DNA from 2 places in the Sporanaerobacter acetigenes DSM 13106 genome. Region 2 is predicted to be linked to the other one. Evidence: riboswitches for the same ligand, from Rfam matches in the RefSeq annotation. Region 2 holds a riboswitch; the other holds the start of a gene.

Region 1 (9,908 bases), on a different contig from region 2:
TTGCCTATAATATATTATAGTACTTATGATAGTTAAAGGAAGTATTACAGCTATAGCTGTTGCATGAGCTTTATGATCATCTATTCCTAATAAAAATATCATTGTGGGAACTATAATAGTACCACCCCCGGAACCAAAAAGTCCATTTATAAGTCCAGTTATAAGGCCTATGCTTATTATTTTAAGATTGTTTTTTTTCATATTTTCTCCTTTTAGAAACTTTATGATATAATATTATAAAAGTTATGTATTATATTTAATCTTGCCTAAATAAATTGACCTTATTCAAAATATTCAAATAAAAATTCTGGAGGTAAAAAATGAAAGTTGTAAACAATATTATAGAGCTCATTGGAAATACTCCTATGTTGAAAATTTCTCACATGACAGAAGAAAATTGGGCAGATGTATATTTAAAATTGGAATATTTTAATCCAGGAGGTAGCGTGAAGGATAGACCAGCGCTATATATGATAGAAGAAGCAGAAAAATGTGGAAAATTAAAAAGTGGTTCTGTAATCGTGGAACCCACTAGTGGAAATACTGGGATAGGTCTTGCAATGGTTGGAGCTTCTAAAGGATACCAAGTAATATTGGTTATGCCAGAAACTATGAGTATAGAGAGAAGAAATTTGTTAAAGGCCTATGGTGCAGAAGTATTTTTGACGCCAGGTGCTAGTGGAATGAGTGGTGCAGTAGAAAAAGCAGAAGAATTGGTTAGAGAAAATGAGAACTACTTCATGCCTTATCAATTTAAGAACAAAGACAATCCAAAGGCACATGAAAAGACTACTGCATTGGAAATAATAAATCAAATGGATGGTTCCATAGATGCTTTTGTTGCAGGCATAGGAACAGGTGGTACTATTACAGGTATAGGAAAAGTTTTAAAAAATGAAATACCAGATGCAAAAATAATAGGTATAGAACCAAAGTCTTCACCAATTATTTCTGGTGGCAAGCCAGGGCCTCATAAAATTCAAGGAATAGGGGCAAATTTCATACCTGAAATATTAGATGTTGAAATATTAGATGAGGTAGAAACTGTTTCAGATGAAGATGCGATAAATACTACAATTATGCTAGCTAAAAAAGAAGGATTGCTAGTAGGAATTTCTTCTGGTGCAGCAGCTTTTGCTGCTTTAAAGTGGGCTAAAAAAATGGGGAAAGGTAAAAAAATTGTAGCTATAGCTCCAGATACTGGGGAAAGATATTTAAGCACAGGTATTTATGAATGATATGGGGAGGAAAATACATGGAAAATGTTGAAAAAATATGTGATGAAATAGTTAAATGGATAAAAGAAAGAGTAGAGGAGTCAGGAAGCAAGGGTGTTGTATTTGGATTAAGTGGTGGAATAGATTCAGCAGTAGTAGCTGGTCTTTCTAAAAGGGCATTTCCAGAAGATAGTTTAGGAATCATCATGCCTTGCCATAGCAATCCAATAGACGAAAAACATGGCATACTAGTAGCTGAAAGTTTAAGTTTAAAGACTATTAAAGTTGATTTGACAGATACTTATGATGTTTTTATGAAAACTTTAATTGACAGTGGAGAAAATAAATTGGCAAAAGCTAATGTAAAACCAAGACTTAGGATGACTACTCTATATTATTTTGCTCAATTAAATAATTATTTAGTAGTAGGTCCAAGTAATAAAAGTGAATTGACTGTGGGCTATTTTACAAAGCATGGAGATAGTGGAGTGGATATACTTCCCATTGCTTCATTTGTGAAAAGCGAAGTGAGGGAAATGGCTAAATTTTTAAACATTCCAGAAATAATCATCACAAAGGCACCTACAGCAGGACTTTGGGAAGACCAGACAGATGAAAGGGAAATGGGATTTGGATATGATGTGTTGGATAATTATATAAAGACTGGTCGTGCAGAAGATGAATTAAAAGAAAAAATTGAGAGACTAAATAAAAGAAGTGAGCATAAGAGAAAATATCCTCCAATTTTCAAATTTTAGATGAAATAAATTGAAGTATATGTTAAAATATTTATGCTAGTAATTTAAGGAGGTAGAAACGACTATGTCAGGACATTCTAAATGGTCAAATATAAAACATAAAAAAGGTAAAGAAGATGCTAGAAGAGGAAAAGTGTTTACTAAACTAACAAGGTATATAATGGTGGCTGTGAGAGAAGGTGGAACTGATCCAGAATATAATACTGCACTCAAAGCTGCTATTGAAAAAGCAAAAGCAGAAAATCTACCAAATGACAATATAGAAAGAGCCATAAAGAAAGCTGCTGGAGATTTAGATGCAAACAATTTTGAAGAAATTGTATATGAAGGATATGGTCCTGCAGGCATAGCAGTGCTAGTATCTTGTTTAACTGACAACAGAAATAGAACTGCTTCAGATGTAAGACATGCCTTTGATAAATTTGGTGGAAATTTAGGTCAAACTGGCTGTGTTTCATTTATGTTTGACAGAAAAGGTGTACTTGCTATTGAAAGAGATGATAGTATAGACGAAGAAGAATTTATGATGGAAGCCATAGAACTAGGAGCTGAGGATTTTACAAGCGATGAAAATGGATATGAGATCATTACTTCACCAGAAGATTTCAATGGTATAAGGGATGCACTAAAAGAAAAAGGATTCAATTTTGTGACAGCTGAAATTTCACAAATACCACAAAACACAATTAGTTTGACAGAAGAAAAAGACATAAAAAACATGGTGAAACTCATAGATATCCTTGAAGATAACGATGATGTCCAAGAAGTTTACCACAATTGGGATATTCCTGATGATTTAGAAATTGAATAATCTTAAATATTTTTGTTAAAAAAGACTAACTTTAGAATTAAAGTTGGTTCTTTTTTTATTGAATAAAAAACGCTTTACTAAACATACTAAAAACATATAAATATATTTGCAGAGGAGTGTTGAAATGGAAAATGTGACTAATTTTGAGGAAATAAAAGAAAGGTTCAAAAATGCTAGCGTAGATGAGAAGATTGAAATATATACAACTGTTCAGGGGCTTACTGTAGAACAATATAAGGATCTACTCAGAATGTTTCCCATAAAATACTTAGACAAATTAGAACAGGCCATGTCTTAGACCCGATTTTTCGGGTCTTATTATTTATAACTTATTATTAGGAGGCATGTATGAAAAAAGGATTCTCAATAATGTTAGGAATATTTTTACCTATATCCATTTTTTTTATATGTATAAATTTTTTTGCATTCAATAAAAAATATTACGAAACCAAATATTTACAATACAACATTCCTAGTAGTACAGATTTAGAAATAAGTGAATTGATGAAATTGACCAATGAATTATTTGATTATTTTAGAGGACATAAAGACGAAGAATATTTAAGAATTTATTTCAATGAAAGAGAATTAGCTCATATAAAAGATGTGAAACTATTATTTAATAAGGGATTTTTAATTAGAGATATTTCAATAACTATATTTTTGACAAGTTTCACTTATTTATATTTAGTAGATTTTAATGTATTTATAAAGACTTTAAATTATTCTATTTGTAGTTCTTTTTTAGGTATAGGGATTCTATTTTTATTTTTAATTTTAGATTTTGATAAGTATTTTACCTATTTTCATTTGATGTTATTTAACAATGATTTATGGCTTTTAGATCCAAGTACAGATATTATGATTAGAATTTTTCCTGAAGAATTTTTTATTAGTATTGCAAGGAATATAGGGTTATTATTTATAACTTTCATGTCAATAATGCTAATAGTTATAAATTCATTGAAAGTGAGGATGAATAATAAAATTGAATGATGACTTATTAGATAAAATAAGTAGTTATATAAAAAAATTGAATAGGGATAAAAAAATCAAAAATTATTATTTGAAAAAAATGAAAGGTGGAAAAGGATATAATGCCGTTGTACTTGACAGTGTTTTGATTGAATTCATATTTTCCATTGTATTGCTTATTTATTTGTTTATACAAACTAATAATATTGTTTTTTCTATAATCATTTCAATATCAATGTTTATTTTTATTTTATATATAAGTTACTTTTTTAAAATGCAAAAATTCACGAAAAAAATATTCGATATAAATAATGACCTTAGCAAAAAGAAAATAATGAAAGAAATAAATACTTTTACCAATTATGAATTTGTCTTGTATGTAAAAAAAGCACTGGAGAAGTATTACAATGTATCTTTTATTGAATATGAAAATGATATTGATTTGATAGGGCAGATACATGACAAAATATATGCTGTCAAGTGTATAAGAATTGCACAAGATGAAAGGGTTACAACAAGGGACATTAAAAGTCTTAGGTATCATATGTCAATGATGGGGGTGGAAGAAGGAATTTGTATTACTAGTTCTTATTTTGTTGAAGGGCTAAAGGAGGAATATAAAAATATAAAGTTTATTGATTTTAAGAAATTACTTTCTATTTTAAAAGAAGTAGATATGTATCCATCAAAAGATGAGATAGAAGAGATAATTATAAGTAAATATGAAGAGGATAAAAACAAGTTTATGAATGTCAAAACTCATATTTTTAGCAGCGAAAAAGTATTTAGGTATTTATTTTTAAGTATGACTTTATATATTTTATCTAAAACTACGTCTTTCGGCTTATACTACAGGATTATGGCAATTTTTTCTTTGGCTTTTGGACTGATTTCAATATTTTATGGGGTAATTTATGAAATGATAATTAAAAAGTATATATATTGATTGTAATTTACAAAACAGGATTTTTCATGTATAATTCATATGAGAATAGACAGAGTAGATAGAGAGCGTTAAGTGTTAAGGGATGGGAAGTAGCCCTTAAACGAAAGATATTTTCTGCGGTTCTCTATTGCGTCCGCTGTCCATTAAAGAGCTTCCTTTTCTTTAGTGTGATAGTATGTCTATCACTAAAAAGAAGGGAGGTGTAGTCGTGGATAGAGCAAGAAAAAATATAACTACAAGAAAATTGGTAATGGCTAGTTTTTTGACAGCTTTAAGTGTAGTATTCACTAGATTTCTTTATTTTATGGTTCCCTTAGGAGGACTGCCAGCCATAAGGCTTAGTTTTGGTGAATCTCCTCTAATGCTTAGTGGTATATTGTTTGGGCCATTGGTTGGAGGTTTAAGCGGACTTGCAGCTGATTTGATAGGAGTAGTTGTGAATCCTCAAGGAGCATATTTTCCTGGAATTACATTGAGTTCTGTATTGTGGGGGGTTATACCAGGGCTTATTTCAAATTTCTTTAAGAAAAATAAAATTGAAAAAGATTATAGCATTGTCAATTCTGTCATTATTTTTCTTTTAGTTTTGGGTATGATAGGAGCTTTCTTTGAAGAAAAACTTCTATCAATAAATGAAGGTAAACTTTATCTTTATGAAAAACCTGTGTCATTATTGATTTCAATATTATTCATAATAATATTTGGAGCACTTGTATTTTTGCCAATATTTTTGAGAGGAAAAGAAAGTGGAAACAAGTTTTTTTCTTTTGACAAAGTAGTTTTCATGGTCAGTATTTCATATATTGTCATTTCCCTTGGATTAAATACTTATTGGCTATCTATAATGTTCAAGAAAGGTTTCTTGGTTCTTTTTCCTGGTAGATTACTAAGTAGTTTAGCAGCTATACCAATTCATTCTATGCTTATTTCAACCTTGCTTAGATATACCAAATATGCAATGAATGATTAGGAGGATTTTATGAAAAAAGTGATAGCCCTTATGGGGAGTCCAAGAAAAGGGCAAAATACAGATTTTATTTTGGACACTCTTTTAAAAGGCATGAGTGAAAATGATTATATTATAGATAAATTGTATTTAAAAGATTTAAAAGTATCTCCTTGTATTGCATGTGGATATTGTGAAAAGACTGGAGAATGTGCAATAAAAGATGATATGCAAATAGTTTATAAACATTTTGATGAGAGTGATATATTTATATTGGCTTCTCCACTATATTTTAATACAGTCAGTAGTTTGTCTAAAACAATTATAGATAGATGTCAAAAATATTTTTCATTAAAATATTCATTGAACAAGAAATATAGGAAAGATAAAGACAGGATAGGCGTTTTTTTGTCTGTAGGAGGAGCAACTTTTTCACATGATCAATTTGATGCTCCTGTGAAAACTGTTGATTTATTTTTTAAAGCTATTGATGTAAAATATTTAGGTAATTATTTTGTTTCTGAGACGGATGATTTACCTGTTCAAAGTAGAGAAGAAGTATTAAAAGAGGTATATAATATAGGAAAGAATATTGAAAGCATGAAAAACTTCTACCTTCATAGGTAGAAGTTTTTTGGTAAAATATATATAAGGGTGGTGAAAATATGATTCGTTTTTTGACATCAGGTGAATCCCATGGAGTTCAACTGACAGGCATAGTTGAGGGAATACCTGCAAATCTAGAAATAGATTTAGATTTTATAAACAATGAATTGAAAAGAAGACAAAAGGGTTTTGGTAGAAGCGAAAGAATGAGTATAGAAATGGATGAAGTAAATATATTATCTGGAGTATACAATGGTTTGACTACTGGAAATCCCATTGGCCTTTCTATAGCAAATAGAGGGCAGTTAAGAGGATCAACTGAAATAACAAGACCAAGACCGGGTCATGCAGATTTTTCAGGAGCTATTAAATACAATCAGACTAATATTAGAAATATATTAGAAAGAGCTAGTGCTAGAGAAACAGCTATGAGAGTAGCCATAGGAAGTATTTGTAAACTCTTCCTTAGAAGATTTAATATTGAGATATATAGCCATGTTATAGAAATAGGAGGTATTAAATCAAAGAAAACTTTGTATTCAGGAACATTTTTGGATGAAATAAAAAATGCTGACGCCTCTCCTGTGCGAGTCATAGATAAGAAAGCAGAAAGTGATATTTTAGGGGAAATACAGAAGACAAGTGAAACTGGAGATACTTTGGGAGGAAGTATTGAGATTGTAGCTAATGGAGTTCCGATAGGACTAGGAAGTCATATAAGTTGGAATGGAAAATTGGATGGGAAAATAGCTCAGGCAATCATGAGTATACCAGGAATTAAGAGTGTAGAGATAGGATTAGGATATGAATCTTGTGAAAGATATGGTTCGGAAGTTCATGATGAAATTTTTTATGATGGCAATGGATATTATAGAATTACTAACAATGCTGGAGGTATAGAAGGAGGAATATCAAATGGAGAAGATATCATAGTCAGATGTGCTATGAAACCTATACCAACATTGAAAAAGCCACTAAATAGTGTAGATATGTTGACTAAAAAAGTAGCATTGGCTCAAGTGGAACGTTCTGATGTATGTGCTGTGCCTTCTGCAAGTATAGTAGGTGAGCATATGCTTGGAATCGTACTAGCCAATGAAATGGTAGAAAAATTTGGTGGTGACAGTATAGAAGAGATGGATAGAAATTTTAAAGCATATATAAATTATTTATCTAGTAGGTGATGAGATGGAAAATGTTATTGGAGTTTCTTTATTTAAAGATATAAGACAATTTTTAAAAGAAAAAAACAAGAAGAATATTTTTCTCATAACTGATGAGAATGTGAGCAAATATTACTTAGAGGAGATACTTTATTATCTAGTACCCTTTAAAACTAGAGTGTATATTTTAGAGCCAGGAGAAAAAAGCAAGTGTCTAAAAGTTGTGGAAAATATTTATATGGAGCTCATAAATTATAATTATGACAGGTCTACTACAATCATAAGTTTTGGTGGTGGTGTAGTAGGAGACATTTCGGGTTTTGTGGCTGCTACTTATTTGAGGGGAGTTGACTATATTCAAATTCCGACTACTCTTTTAGCTCAAGTAGATAGCAGTATTGGAGGAAAAGTAGGTATAGATTTTGGTAAATATAAAAATATGATAGGTTCCTTTTATTTCCCTATAAAAACTTTTATAGATATTGATTTCTTAAAAACTTTAGATAGAAGGGAAATGACTTCAGGATTGGCAGAAGTTTTAAAATATGGACTAATAAAGGATTATGATTTTTTTAGATATATAAGAGATAATATTCAAGGTATCTATGATTTTGATGAGGAAATTTTAATAGAAGTTGTAGAGAAATGTGTATCTATAAAAACTGAAGTTGTAGCCATGGATGAGAAAGATAGAGGAATTAGAAAAATTTTAAATTTTGGTCATACTATAGGTCATGGAATTGAATCACTTTATGATTTTAGCAAATATAAACATGGAGAAGCTATTATATTGGGTATGATGTATGAAAGCTTTATTTCTAAAGAAATGGGTTTAATAGATGAAGAATATTTCTGTGAAATAATTGAAACATTGAAAGATTTAGTTGTACCAGTACATTTTTCTAATGAGGATATAACAAAGATATTGTCTAAAATGTCTCACGATAAGAAAAACCTAGATGAAAGAATAGTATTTGTTCTTCCTACAGGGAAAAACAAGGTAGATATATTTGACAATGTAAGTAAAGAAAATATGAGAAAATCTTTAAAGGGTGATTGGCTATGTTGAAAGGAGAAATAAGAGTACCAGGAGATAAATCTATATCTCATAGAAGTATAATGCTTGGTTCTATTGCTGAAGGCAAAACAGAAATAAAAAATTTTTTAGTTTCAGAGGATACCTTGGCTACTATGGAATGTTTTAGAAAAATGGGCGTTCATATAGATACAAGAAAGGACAATGTAGTAGTAGAAGGTGTCGGTAAAAGTGGACTAAAAAATCCAGAGAAAATATTATATTGTGGAAATTCTGGGACGACCATGAGACTTACAAGTGGAATACTTGTAGGACAAGATTTTCCTTCAATTCTTGTAGGAGACAGTTCTTTAAATAGTAGACCTATGAAGAGAATTATTTCTCCTCTTAGACAAATGAATGGGAATATTAAGGGAGTGGAAGATGAATATCCTCCCCTTGAAATTTATCCATCTGAAAAATTAAAAGGAATCCACTATAAAATGCCAATAGACAGTGCTCAAGTTAAATCAGCGATATTGTTAGCTTCTATTTATGCTCACGGCCAGACTTGTATTGAAGAAAAAGGCTTTTCTAGAGATCATACTGAAAGGATGCTAAAATGTTTTGGTGCTGACATATGTAAGACAGATAAATTGACTTGTATAAAAGATAATGCTAAATTAAAAGGACAAAATTTGTTTATTCCAGGGGATATTTCATCAGCTGCATTTTTTATAGTTGGAGCTTTGACATTAAAAGGTTCAGATATCTTGATTAGAGACGTAGGAATAAACGAAAGTAGGATAGGTATTTTGGAAGCCTTAAAGGAAATGGGTGGAGATATTGAAATTCAAAATAAAAGAATAGTAAATTATGAACCAATAGGAGATATAAGAGTGAGATATTCAAAACTAAAAGGTATAAATATAAATGGAAGTAGAATAATCACTTTAATAGATGAAATACCTGTTTTAGCTGTAGCAGCAGCTCTTGCAGAAGGAACAACTACTATAAGAGATGCCGAGGAGTTGAAATATAAAGAGAGCAATAGGCTAAATGCAATGGCAGTTGAATTAAATAAAATGGGAGCAAAAGTAGAAGAACTTGAAGATGGTCTTGTTATTGAAGGGGTCTCCTTTTTAAAACCAGCAACTTTAAACAGCCACAATGATCATAGAATAGCTATGGCCTTAAATATTGCAGCACTCAATGCAGATGGCAAGTCTCATATACAAAGAGGTGAATGTGTAAAGATATCTTTTCCTGGTTTTTTTGATGAATTGTACAAACTTTTAATCTGATGGTTTGATTTTTATATTGTAAAGTCATATAATAATTACGGTAATCAATAAGAAAAAACATTTTACATAAACATGAGGAGGAATTTTTATATGAGAACAGAATTGCCAGCAGCCATGTCTAATAAACACATACATCTATCTCAAAGTGATTTAGATGCACTATTTGG
Region 2 (9,908 bases):
TCCCAATCCTTGCTTGTAATGTTTTCTAATTTTTTCCTATTGAGAGAACAAGCAAAGGACTCATGTCTCCCAGCATCTATATATGCACCAATAATTTCATTATTATATTTCAAAATAATACCTCTTGCATCTCTCCTTGGTTCCATAAAATCTGGCAAAGGTTCTCTCAATCTATAAATTTCCACCACTATATTCTTTCCGAGATAGTCAGTAAAATCAGATCCAATTTCTTTAGAAAGTTCATTGTTATAGGCCCAATATATCTTAATTGGATATTCCCCAGCCTTATGTTTAAGATTGTCTGGCAATTTCTCTTTTAGAGTATTTATCCTGTAGTCAACAGTCCAGTTATATTTGTTAAATAAGTCTACCACTTGACTTTCCACATTTGTATCATACTTTGTGTATTCTTCCAAATCTTCTACATATCTAAAAAAATCATAATTAGGTACTAAGATTTTTCCTTCTACTTCTATGTATCCAAACTCATAAAGGCTGTCATATGAAAATGTAATCTCTTCTTTATTGCCATTTGCTTTAGTCAAAATCAGTTTATTATCTTTACGAGCCATTCCACTCATATCATTTGTATTTGCTCCATTTCCCAAAAACTCACTATTTTCCAACATAGATACAATATCATTGATTATCTTTTCATCTTTAATTGATACTTTATTTACTTCGCCAAAATTAGTGTTAAAAATAAGTTCAAGAGAAACTTTTCCCTTACTTTCTTTGCTGGGTAAAGTTATCAACATTATCAGAGCTATTAATACCATGCTAAATAATATAATCCAGATATTTTTGACTCTTGAAATTTTCATCACCTCCATTTTAATTTAGTAAAAATAATTAGTTATTATCCTACTTCTAATTATACCAAAAACACCCGCATTTTTTATACTATTCAGCATATCTAAGTTCTATTAATTTTTCTTATAATCTATTCTTTTTGAAAAAAGAATAAATCTTGATTTAAATACGTACAATAGAATTGTTTATATTACTAAGGAGGTATTTAGAATGGATAATCAACGTGCAAAAGATATTGTTTCTTGTCCAGTTATGGTTGATGTAACTTACAATGATATGCCAATTTATATTGAATCTGTTAACGAAAATAACAATACAGCAAAAATCCACTTTCTAGACCAGCCAGAAAATAAACAAGAAATATCTTTAAATAACTTAGTAGAACATTAAAATTAATTGAATTAGCAAATGAAATTTGATATACTATTTCTGCAAGTACAAATATGTTTTTTAAAAATTTAAAATGACAGAGTAGATAATATGCGTTAAGTGTCAAGGGATGGGACGTAGCCTTTGAACGAAAAGCAAATGCTTGCGGTATATTATCGCGTTCGCTGACACTATCAGTAATATCTTCTTTCTGATGTGGCGGACTGTCATATCTTATATGAAAGGAGGTATTTTTTTGAAAAAATTAAGTACAAGACTTATCACTATTTCAGGTTTTTTGATTGCACTCAATGTGGTATTGTCTAGATTCATCACTATTCCTGGCATTATCAATTTTGGAGGATTTCCAATTATCTTTGCCGGTATAGTATTTGGACCTATTGTTGGTGGAATTGTAGGAGCAGTAGGAGATGTAGTTAGTTTTCTAGTCAGACCAACAGGACCATTTATGCCACATTTTGTTTTGACTTCAGCGCTTACTGGGATTATCCCTGGAATACTTATGAAAGTTCTAAAAGGTGATGTAGATGAACTTCCATTTTGGAAAATATTTTTGTCCATACTTGTTGGACAAGTAATTACGTCCGTTTTGATGGTTCCTTACTTTAGAAATATTCTATTTGGACATCCACTAATTGTAACTATGACAAAAGCAGCAACTAAACAAGCTATAAACATTCCTGTTTATTCTGTATTGATAAAAGGATTAGTGGAATCACTAGCTAAAGCAGGAGTTATTAAAAAAGAATACTAAAAATATGAACACAGTGGGACGGCAGACTGCGTAGAAATGGATAACCATTCCAAGTCAATCTTTTAGTCCTATGCCGCATATAGTATAATATTGCCAAGTTGCATGGCATATTTAGGAAGTGAGGAGGTTAAATATACTCTTTTTGCTTTAAGCCTCCTCATTATTTCTTTAATTCCTAGTATATTTATTGCCCTTTTTACTGTCCCGAAGGGATGTTCTACAATCATTTGCCTTTGTTTATATAATTCTTTATTTTCTGTAGTTCTTTTATCGACCTTATCTAAAAAGTCTTGATGGATTGACCTCCTTATTCGTCTTCCCTTCTTATTTTTGGTACATTTATCTTTAAATTCACACTTGCCGCAGGCTTCAAAATTTCTGTATACTATTTCCTTTGTATTTTCATCTATAGGTTTTTGTCTTCTAGAATAGAGTTTTTGTCCTTTAGGACATATATACACGTTTTGTTCTTTATCATATTTAAATTTGTCTATATAAAATTCTGCTTCACCCGTAGCGTTTGAAAATGCCTGTTTTGAAACATATGTTATAATATTTTTCTTTTCACATTCTATTAAATCATCTACATTGTAATATCCTTTATCAGCTAAAGCTTTAAGTTCTTCTACTTCAAATGTTTCTTTTGCACTTTTTGCCATCTTGCTTAGCATTCCATGATCAGTTGGATTATTTATTACATCACAATCTACGATTAGCTTATGTTTACTATCAACTACAGTTTGGACATTGTAACATACGTTAATTCCATTATTGTTTGTAGCCATTAATCTTGTATCAGGATCGGTTGTTGATATTTCTGTTGTTTCCCCTTTTTCTATTTTCTCTTTATATCTCTCATACTTTTCTTTTCGTTCTTCAAGTTCTTTTATTCTAGATTTGATTTCTTCTTTACTTGGCTCACGATCAATAGATTCTTCAATATCATTTTCTTCAATTTCCTGCATGTATTTTTCTACCTTTTCTTCTAAATATTCAATTTTACGATCTAAACTTTTGTCATTAAAGTTATTTTTCTTAGAGTTAGAGGCTCTAAATTTAGAACCATCAACCGCTACTATTTCTTTGCCAAAAAGGTCCCACCCTTTGCAAAGGGCAACAAATTCCTTAAACACTGTGTTTATAGCATCCTTATTATCTTTTCTAAAGTCAGATATTGATTTATTATATGGTGTTAATCTTCTTAATAGCCACATTACCTCTATATTTGTTTTGGTAGCTTTTTCTAATTTTCTTGATGATGTAATTTTATTCATGTATCCATAAATATATAGTTTAAGCAAATCCTTAGGATTGTATGGAGGCCTTCCCTTATCATTTGGTTTGGAATTTTTAAATCCTAATTCATCCATATCTAACGATTTCACGAAAACATCTATTACCCTTACGGGATTATCTTCTTCAATATAATCATCTATATATTCTGGGAATGCAATTTTGCTTTTTCTATTGATACCTTCTATATATTGCATGCTACCATATCACCACTCTTTCTAATTGTATAGGTGAATTATAGCATAATTTATCAATGTTATGTCAACCAATTGTTGGATTTTCTACGCAACCTGCCGTCCCCAATGCATCGTTATGCACGTTCAATCCTCACAACACATTCTGTATGAATACTGCCAGGAAACATGTCTAGTAGTTGAATTTCTTTGACTTTGTATACACTTTCTGAAAGGTGTTTTAAATCTCTCGCTAAGGTTGATGGATTGCAAGATACATATACTATCCTTTCTGGATTCATTTCTATTATGGTATCTAGTACTTGTTTTTCACAGCCTTTTCTTGGGGGATCCACTACTATTTTATCTACCTTGATACCTTTTTCTTTTAATTCAGGCAATATTTTTTCACTGCTTCCACAGATAAATTCTACATTTTCTATATTGTTTAAATGGGCATTTTCTCTTGCATCTTTTATAGCTTCCTCTACTATTTCAACTCCATATACCTTTTTAGCTTGTCTTGCCATATAAAGGGATATGGTTCCGATACCACAGTATAAATCAAATATTATGTCCTCACTTTTCAAATCCATATATTCTTTAACTTTGTCATAAAGTATCTTTGTCTGTACTCTATTTACTTGAAAAAAGGAATTTGGAGAGATGCTAAATTTTAAATCTCCTATACAATCTACTATCTTATCTTCTCCATATAGTTTTTTGAACTTTTTCCCATATACTACTGGCCCATTTCCACTATTTATATTTTGGTATATGCTTATTATATCTTTGAAGTTTTCAGTTAGTATTCTTATGAGTTCTTTAGAATATGGAAGATTCCTTGAACCAGTGACTATTATCACCATGGCCTTGTTGTTCTCATTTGTCCTAATCCCAATATGGCGTATATTCCCAGTTTTATTTTTCCTGTCATAAGGTTTTAAATTGTATTCTTTCATGAAATTTTTTATTGTTTTTATTATTTCATTTGAGATTTCTGTTTGAATAACACAATTGCTCATGTTTGCAATATTGTAGCTTCCACTTTCATAAAATCCTATAGCAATTTCTCCATCCTTAAAACCAACAGGAATTTGAACATTGTTTCTATATCTATAGGGCTCTTCCATGCCTATGATATGTTTGACTATATTTGCATCTAATCTCCCAATTTTTTCTATATCTTTTTTTACTTTTTCTTCTTTCCATTTCAACTGATTTGTATATTTGAAAAATTGAAATGGACATCCTCCACATTCCTCTGATGTATTGCAAATAGAAGGAATTCTATGATCTGAAGGTTTTATGATATCCAATAGTTTTCCTATTCCATAGGTCTTTTTGACTTTGACTACTCTATATTTTACTATATCTCCGATTAGACCTTTATCTAAAAATATGGTGAAATTGTCTTTCTTAACTACTCCTCCGCCTTCATAATTTATATCTATCACTTCTCCTTCTAATATATCTCCAATTTTAACTGAAATATCCATAAAAAGTCCTCCTATATTTAAATATAGTATAAGTGCAAAGCGAGCCAAAGGACCATCCCTTGACTCACTTCACTAGAATCAGTATGCCTGTATTATTTATTTTATTTTGATTATTGACTAAAAAAAACTTTTTATACATTACCATTTTAAAAACAAGCTGGCACTTCCCCTTCGAATTTTATCTTCTAATCTTTTCTTTATATAATTTTTATATATTTCTCTAGTTCCAGGAAGTATCATTGTGATTCCAATTATATCTGTAACGATTCCTGGTACTATTAAAAATATTCCACCTATTATGATACTTAAACCTGTCAGCAAATCATCACCAGGTATTCTGCCTTGAGACAATTCTCTATTTATACTTGATATGACAACTTTTCCTTCACTTCTTGCCAAATAATATCCAGCTATGCCTGTAGCTATTATGAGCATAACAGTAGTCCAAAATCCCATGTTTTGAGATGCTTTAATTAAAATATATAAATCTATTATTGGCATGGCTATTATGAATGTCAATATCTTCCACATATTTATTCTCCTTTTCCCAATAAATCTTCTAATACTCTCCATTCGTCTTTGAATCTTCTTCTGAAATTTATGGGTTTCATTTCTTTATCTACAAAAGCATGTTTAGTAAAGCCTTCTACAAGTAAAGTATTGTCGATCTTTCTAAAAATTTTATAGTCCAGTTTAAGTCTTACACCTTTTAGCTCTGACAATTTCGTCTTTATAATGACCTCATCATCAAATTTTGCTGAATCTATATATTTGCAACCAGTTTCTATAACTGGAAGTAATACTCCCCTTTCTTCTAATTCTCCGCAGGGAAATCCTAATTTTCTAAAAAATTCATTTCTCCCAACTTCAAACCAAGTGAAGTAATTTCCATAATATACTACACCCATTTGATCTGTTTCTTTGTATCTAACTCTGATAGTAGTTTCATATTCCATGTTCTAACCCCCTATAATACTTTAGCTTCTCCTCTATATATAGAACCAGTGATACTGTCCACGGTTATAATATCTCCATCTTTTAAAATTTCAGTAGCTTCAGATACACCTACAATAGTTGGTATATTTAAATTGAGTCCTATTATTGCCGCATGAGAAGTAAGTCCTCCTTGTTCAGTTATGAGTGCAGAAGCTGTTCCTATATAATCCATCATATCTCTGTCTGTAGATGTACATACCAATATATCCTTTTCTTCAAACTTTTCCTTTAATTCATCTTTTGTATTTCCTACAACTACTTTTCCAGTAATAGCTTTGTTTCCTATTCCTGTACCTTTAAGCACTACTTCACTTACAGTGTGAACTTTAATTAAGTTTGTAGTGCCAGATACTCCCACTGGTATCCCTGCTGTGATGACTATTAAATCTCCTTGTTTTATGTATCCTTTTTCCAATGCACTGTGAATAGATAATTCTATTACCTCATCAGTTGAAGTACTCTTTGCTGAAAGTACTGGATAAACTCCCCATACTATAGATAATCTTCTCATTACATATGGAGATGTAGTAGCAGCTATAATAGGTGATTTTGGTCTGAATTTTGATACTGCATTTGCAGTATAGCCTGATGATGTAGCAGTGATTATAGCACTAACACCTAAATCTTGAGCCGTAGTACAAGTTGCCTTGCTTATGGCATTGGTTGTTGAAATTCCATTGGACTTAGATTTCATTTGAAGAATTTGTTTATAATCAAGAGCTTCTTCTGCTTTTATTGCTATATTGTACATAGTTTTAACCGCTTCTACAGGATATTTACCTGCTGCAGTTTCTCCTGAAAGCATGATAGCATCTGCACCATCAAATATTGCATTCGCCACATCTGTAGCTTCTGCTCTTGTAGGTCTAGGATTTCTTATCATAGAATCAAGCATTTGAGTTGCAATAATTACAGGTTTTCCTGCTTCATTGCATTTTTTAATAATTTGCTTTTGAATGATTGGAATTTCTTCAGTTTGTATTTCTACTCCTAAATCTCCCCTTGCCACCATGATGGCATCAGATACATTCAATATCTCATCTAAATTTTCTACTCCTTCTTGATTTTCAATCTTTGATATTATTTGAATATAGTCTCCATTGTTTTCTTCCAATATCCTTCTTATTTCTAATACATCCTCTGCTTTTCTTATAAAAGAAGCAGCAATAAAATCTATACCATTTTCTATCCCAAACAATATATCATTTACATCCTTTTGAGTGACAGCTGGTAGATTGATTTTTACACCTGGTACATTTATACCCTTATGGTCGCTTAATGACCCACCATTTTTAACGATACATTCAATATCAGTATCATTAGCAATCTCCTTTACTTCTAGTGCTATAAGTCCATCATCAATCAGTACTCTATCTCCTACTTTTAAATCTTTTGGTAGATTCTTATAACTCACTCCTACTATAGTAGAATCTCCAATTATGTCTCTTGTAGTCAATGTAAATATTTGACCATCTTCTAATATTACATCACTATCTTTAAACTTGCCAGTTCTTATCTCTGGCCCTTTTGTGTCAAGTATTATACCAATAGGTAAATCCATTTCAGTTCTAACTTTTTTTATAGTATCTATTCTCTTTTTGTGTTCTTTATAATCTCCATGAGAAAAATTAAGTCTTGTGACATTAAGTCCAGATGATATAAGTTGTCTTAAAATTTTTTCATCTTCTGAAGTAGGCCCTATTGTACAAATTATTTTTGTCTTCTTCATATTTTCACCTCACTATATTATATAGATAGTATTCTTGCTATCTCATACATATCCTTTCTAAAAACTCTTTTTTGAGAAAGAGCCTCATCAAAATCTAAATCTATTATTTGATTTTGTCTTACACCTACTGCTCTTCCCGCTTTACCTTCTAGCAGCAATTCTACAGCTCTGTATCCCATTTGACTGGCCATGATTCTATCAAATGATGTAGGTGTTCCTCCTCTTTGTATATGTCCAAGTATTGTAACTCTCGTTTCTGCACTAGTTTTTTCTTCTATTTCTTTTGCCATTTCATATGCATTTCCTACACCTTCAGAAAGAACTATTATACTATGAAGCTTACCTCTGTTTCTGCCCTGAATAAGTTTTCTACAAACTGCATCTATATCTGTATTTTCTTCTGGAACAATTATACTTTCTGCACCACCAGCAAGTCCTGCATAAAGGGCTATATCTCCACAGTGTCTTCCCATTACTTCTACAATATTTGCCCTACCATGGGAACTAGAAGTATCCCTAATTTTGCTTATAGCATCTACCACAGTTTCAACAGCAGTATAAAATCCTATAGTATAATCCGTATATCCCATATCGTTATCTATAGTACAAGGAATTCCAATAGTTGGGATACCCTTGTCACTTAAAGTTTTTGCTCCCTTAAAGGAACCATCTCCACCTAATACTATTAACCCATCAATATTGAATACTTCTATAATATTTAATGCCTTATTTAGTCCATCATCTGTGGCAAATTCATCACATCTAGCAGTTCTAAGTATAGTTCCTCCTCTATGAATAATATCTGCCACACTTGAAAGATTCATTTCTTCAATATTTCCATTTATAAGTCCATTATACCCTTGTTTAATACCCAATATTCTTACTTGATTATAAATACCAGTTCTTACTACAGCTCTTATTGCTGCATTCATTCCTGGAGCATCTCCGCCACTAGTTAATACACCAATAGTTTTCATGTTTTTCCTCCTCTAATACTGTATTAAATTATTCCTAAATCTATTAAAAAAGATTGTACTTCTTCTGCTTCAAATTCAGGAGCAAGTATTTCATATAAAGTACTATCTCCCTCTTTTGAGAATGTGTTCATTTTAACTAAAAACCCCTCCTCTTTCAGTAAGTCCTCTATTTTTTTTGCTCTATCATATCCTTCTGCTACATATATTGCAGTCCACATTTTCTCGCACTCCTTAAACAATTATATTGTAAAATCATTATAGCATAATTTACAATATTTTTTTATCTTATTTGATTTTTCTTAACAAATTTTTACACAATTTTCTCCCAATATACCGTTCAATTCTTTTATTAATTTTTCATTTGCCCCATCAACCCAATAATTTCTATCAGCCATTATTACTTTTTTCTCATATTCTAAATAAACATATACAGGCATATCTCCACTGTATTTCACAAATATGTTTTTAAGATATTCAAAAGTTTTGAGTCCATCATCCTTTTCAAGCTTTATATACAATTTTTCCTTTTTATATTTATTTAGAGGAACAATAGATTCACAAATAATTTTAGGTTCGTCTTCCTCATTCAAACTAATTCTACCTTCTACTACAACTATATTATCTTCATCTAAATATTTTAAATATCTATCATATATCTTTGGAAATACTATCACTTCTATAGCTCCATAGAGATCTTCCAATGTAATAAAAGCCATCATATTGTTGTTTTTGGTTATTTTATTCTTTTTATTGTTTATGATTCCTCCCAAAATTACCTTTTCCCCATCTTGAAGTTCTGTATTCACCAATTCTCCATTTATATCTTCTTCTATTTGAAATAGTTCTGCAGTAGTGACTGTGGATATTTTCTTTAATTCACTTTCATAAGGAGCCAATGGATGACCACTTATATATATGCCTAGCATCTCTTTTTCCATAGTGAGAAGATTTTTTTGAGGAAACTCGCTTAATTTTGGCAAATTGTCCTCTTCTATTTCTCCACTCATAGATTCAAACAGAGAACATTGACCCTCGATATTTCTTTTCTTATCTTCATGAACACTGTCAATTATTTTTTCAAATACTGCTAATGCTTGAGCCCTATTAGCTCCTAGAGATTCTGTAGCTCCACATTTTATCAAGCTTTCAATTGCCCTCTTGTTTATGGCTTGGAAATCCACCTCTTCTACTCTCTGACAAAATTCAGTGAAACTTCTGAAAGGTCCGTCTTCTCTAGCTTTGACTATAGCTTTTATAAGACCTTCTCCCACATTTTTTACTGCA

What was found. A riboswitch is a leader RNA that binds a small molecule or an ion and turns the genes downstream of it on or off. The one in region 2 is predicted to bind tetrahydrofolate.
Region 1: linked by a shared signal. The riboswitch ahead of BUA21_RS03325 (folate family ECF transporter S component) and the one ahead of BUA21_RS13120 (folate family ECF transporter S component) in region 2 are both predicted to bind tetrahydrofolate.

Annotation. Positions count from the first base shown of each region.
Region 1 is NZ_FQXR01000003.1:205,586-215,493, reverse strand. Features, by position in the region: gene BUA21_RS03355 (sulfite exporter TauE/SafE family protein) at 1-201, opposite strand, end outside; gene cysK (cysteine synthase A) at 321-1,238, shown strand; gene nadE (NAD(+) synthase) at 1,256-1,975, shown strand; gene BUA21_RS03340 (YebC/PmpR family DNA-binding transcriptional regulator) at 2,040-2,786, shown strand; gene BUA21_RS14870 (hypothetical protein) at 2,911-3,084, shown strand; gene BUA21_RS03335 (TIGR01906 family membrane protein) at 3,135-3,782, shown strand; gene BUA21_RS03330 (restriction endonuclease) at 3,775-4,707, shown strand; THF riboswitch at 4,756-4,848, shown strand; gene BUA21_RS03325 (folate family ECF transporter S component) at 4,916-5,677, shown strand; gene BUA21_RS03320 (flavodoxin family protein) at 5,687-6,280, shown strand; gene aroC (chorismate synthase) at 6,319-7,443, shown strand; gene aroB (3-dehydroquinate synthase) at 7,448-8,491, shown strand; gene aroA (3-phosphoshikimate 1-carboxyvinyltransferase) at 8,485-9,741, shown strand; gene pduL (phosphate propanoyltransferase) at 9,832-9,908, shown strand, end outside.
Region 2 is NZ_FQXR01000019.1:38,521-48,428, reverse strand. Features, by position in the region: gene BUA21_RS13130 (DUF4830 domain-containing protein) at 1-824, opposite strand, end outside; gene BUA21_RS13125 (H-type small acid-soluble spore protein) at 1,024-1,203, shown strand; THF riboswitch at 1,279-1,372, shown strand; gene BUA21_RS13120 (folate family ECF transporter S component) at 1,439-1,957, shown strand; gene BUA21_RS13115 (IS1182 family transposase) at 2,026-3,447, opposite strand; gene rlmD (23S rRNA (uracil(1939)-C(5))-methyltransferase RlmD) at 3,561-4,922, opposite strand; gene BUA21_RS13105 (FxsA family protein) at 5,061-5,453, opposite strand; gene BUA21_RS13100 (acyl-CoA thioesterase) at 5,456-5,878, opposite strand; gene pyk (pyruvate kinase) at 5,890-7,647, opposite strand; gene pfkA (6-phosphofructokinase) at 7,665-8,624, opposite strand; gene BUA21_RS13085 (hypothetical protein) at 8,648-8,842, opposite strand; gene BUA21_RS13080 (DNA polymerase III subunit alpha) at 8,924-9,908, opposite strand, start outside.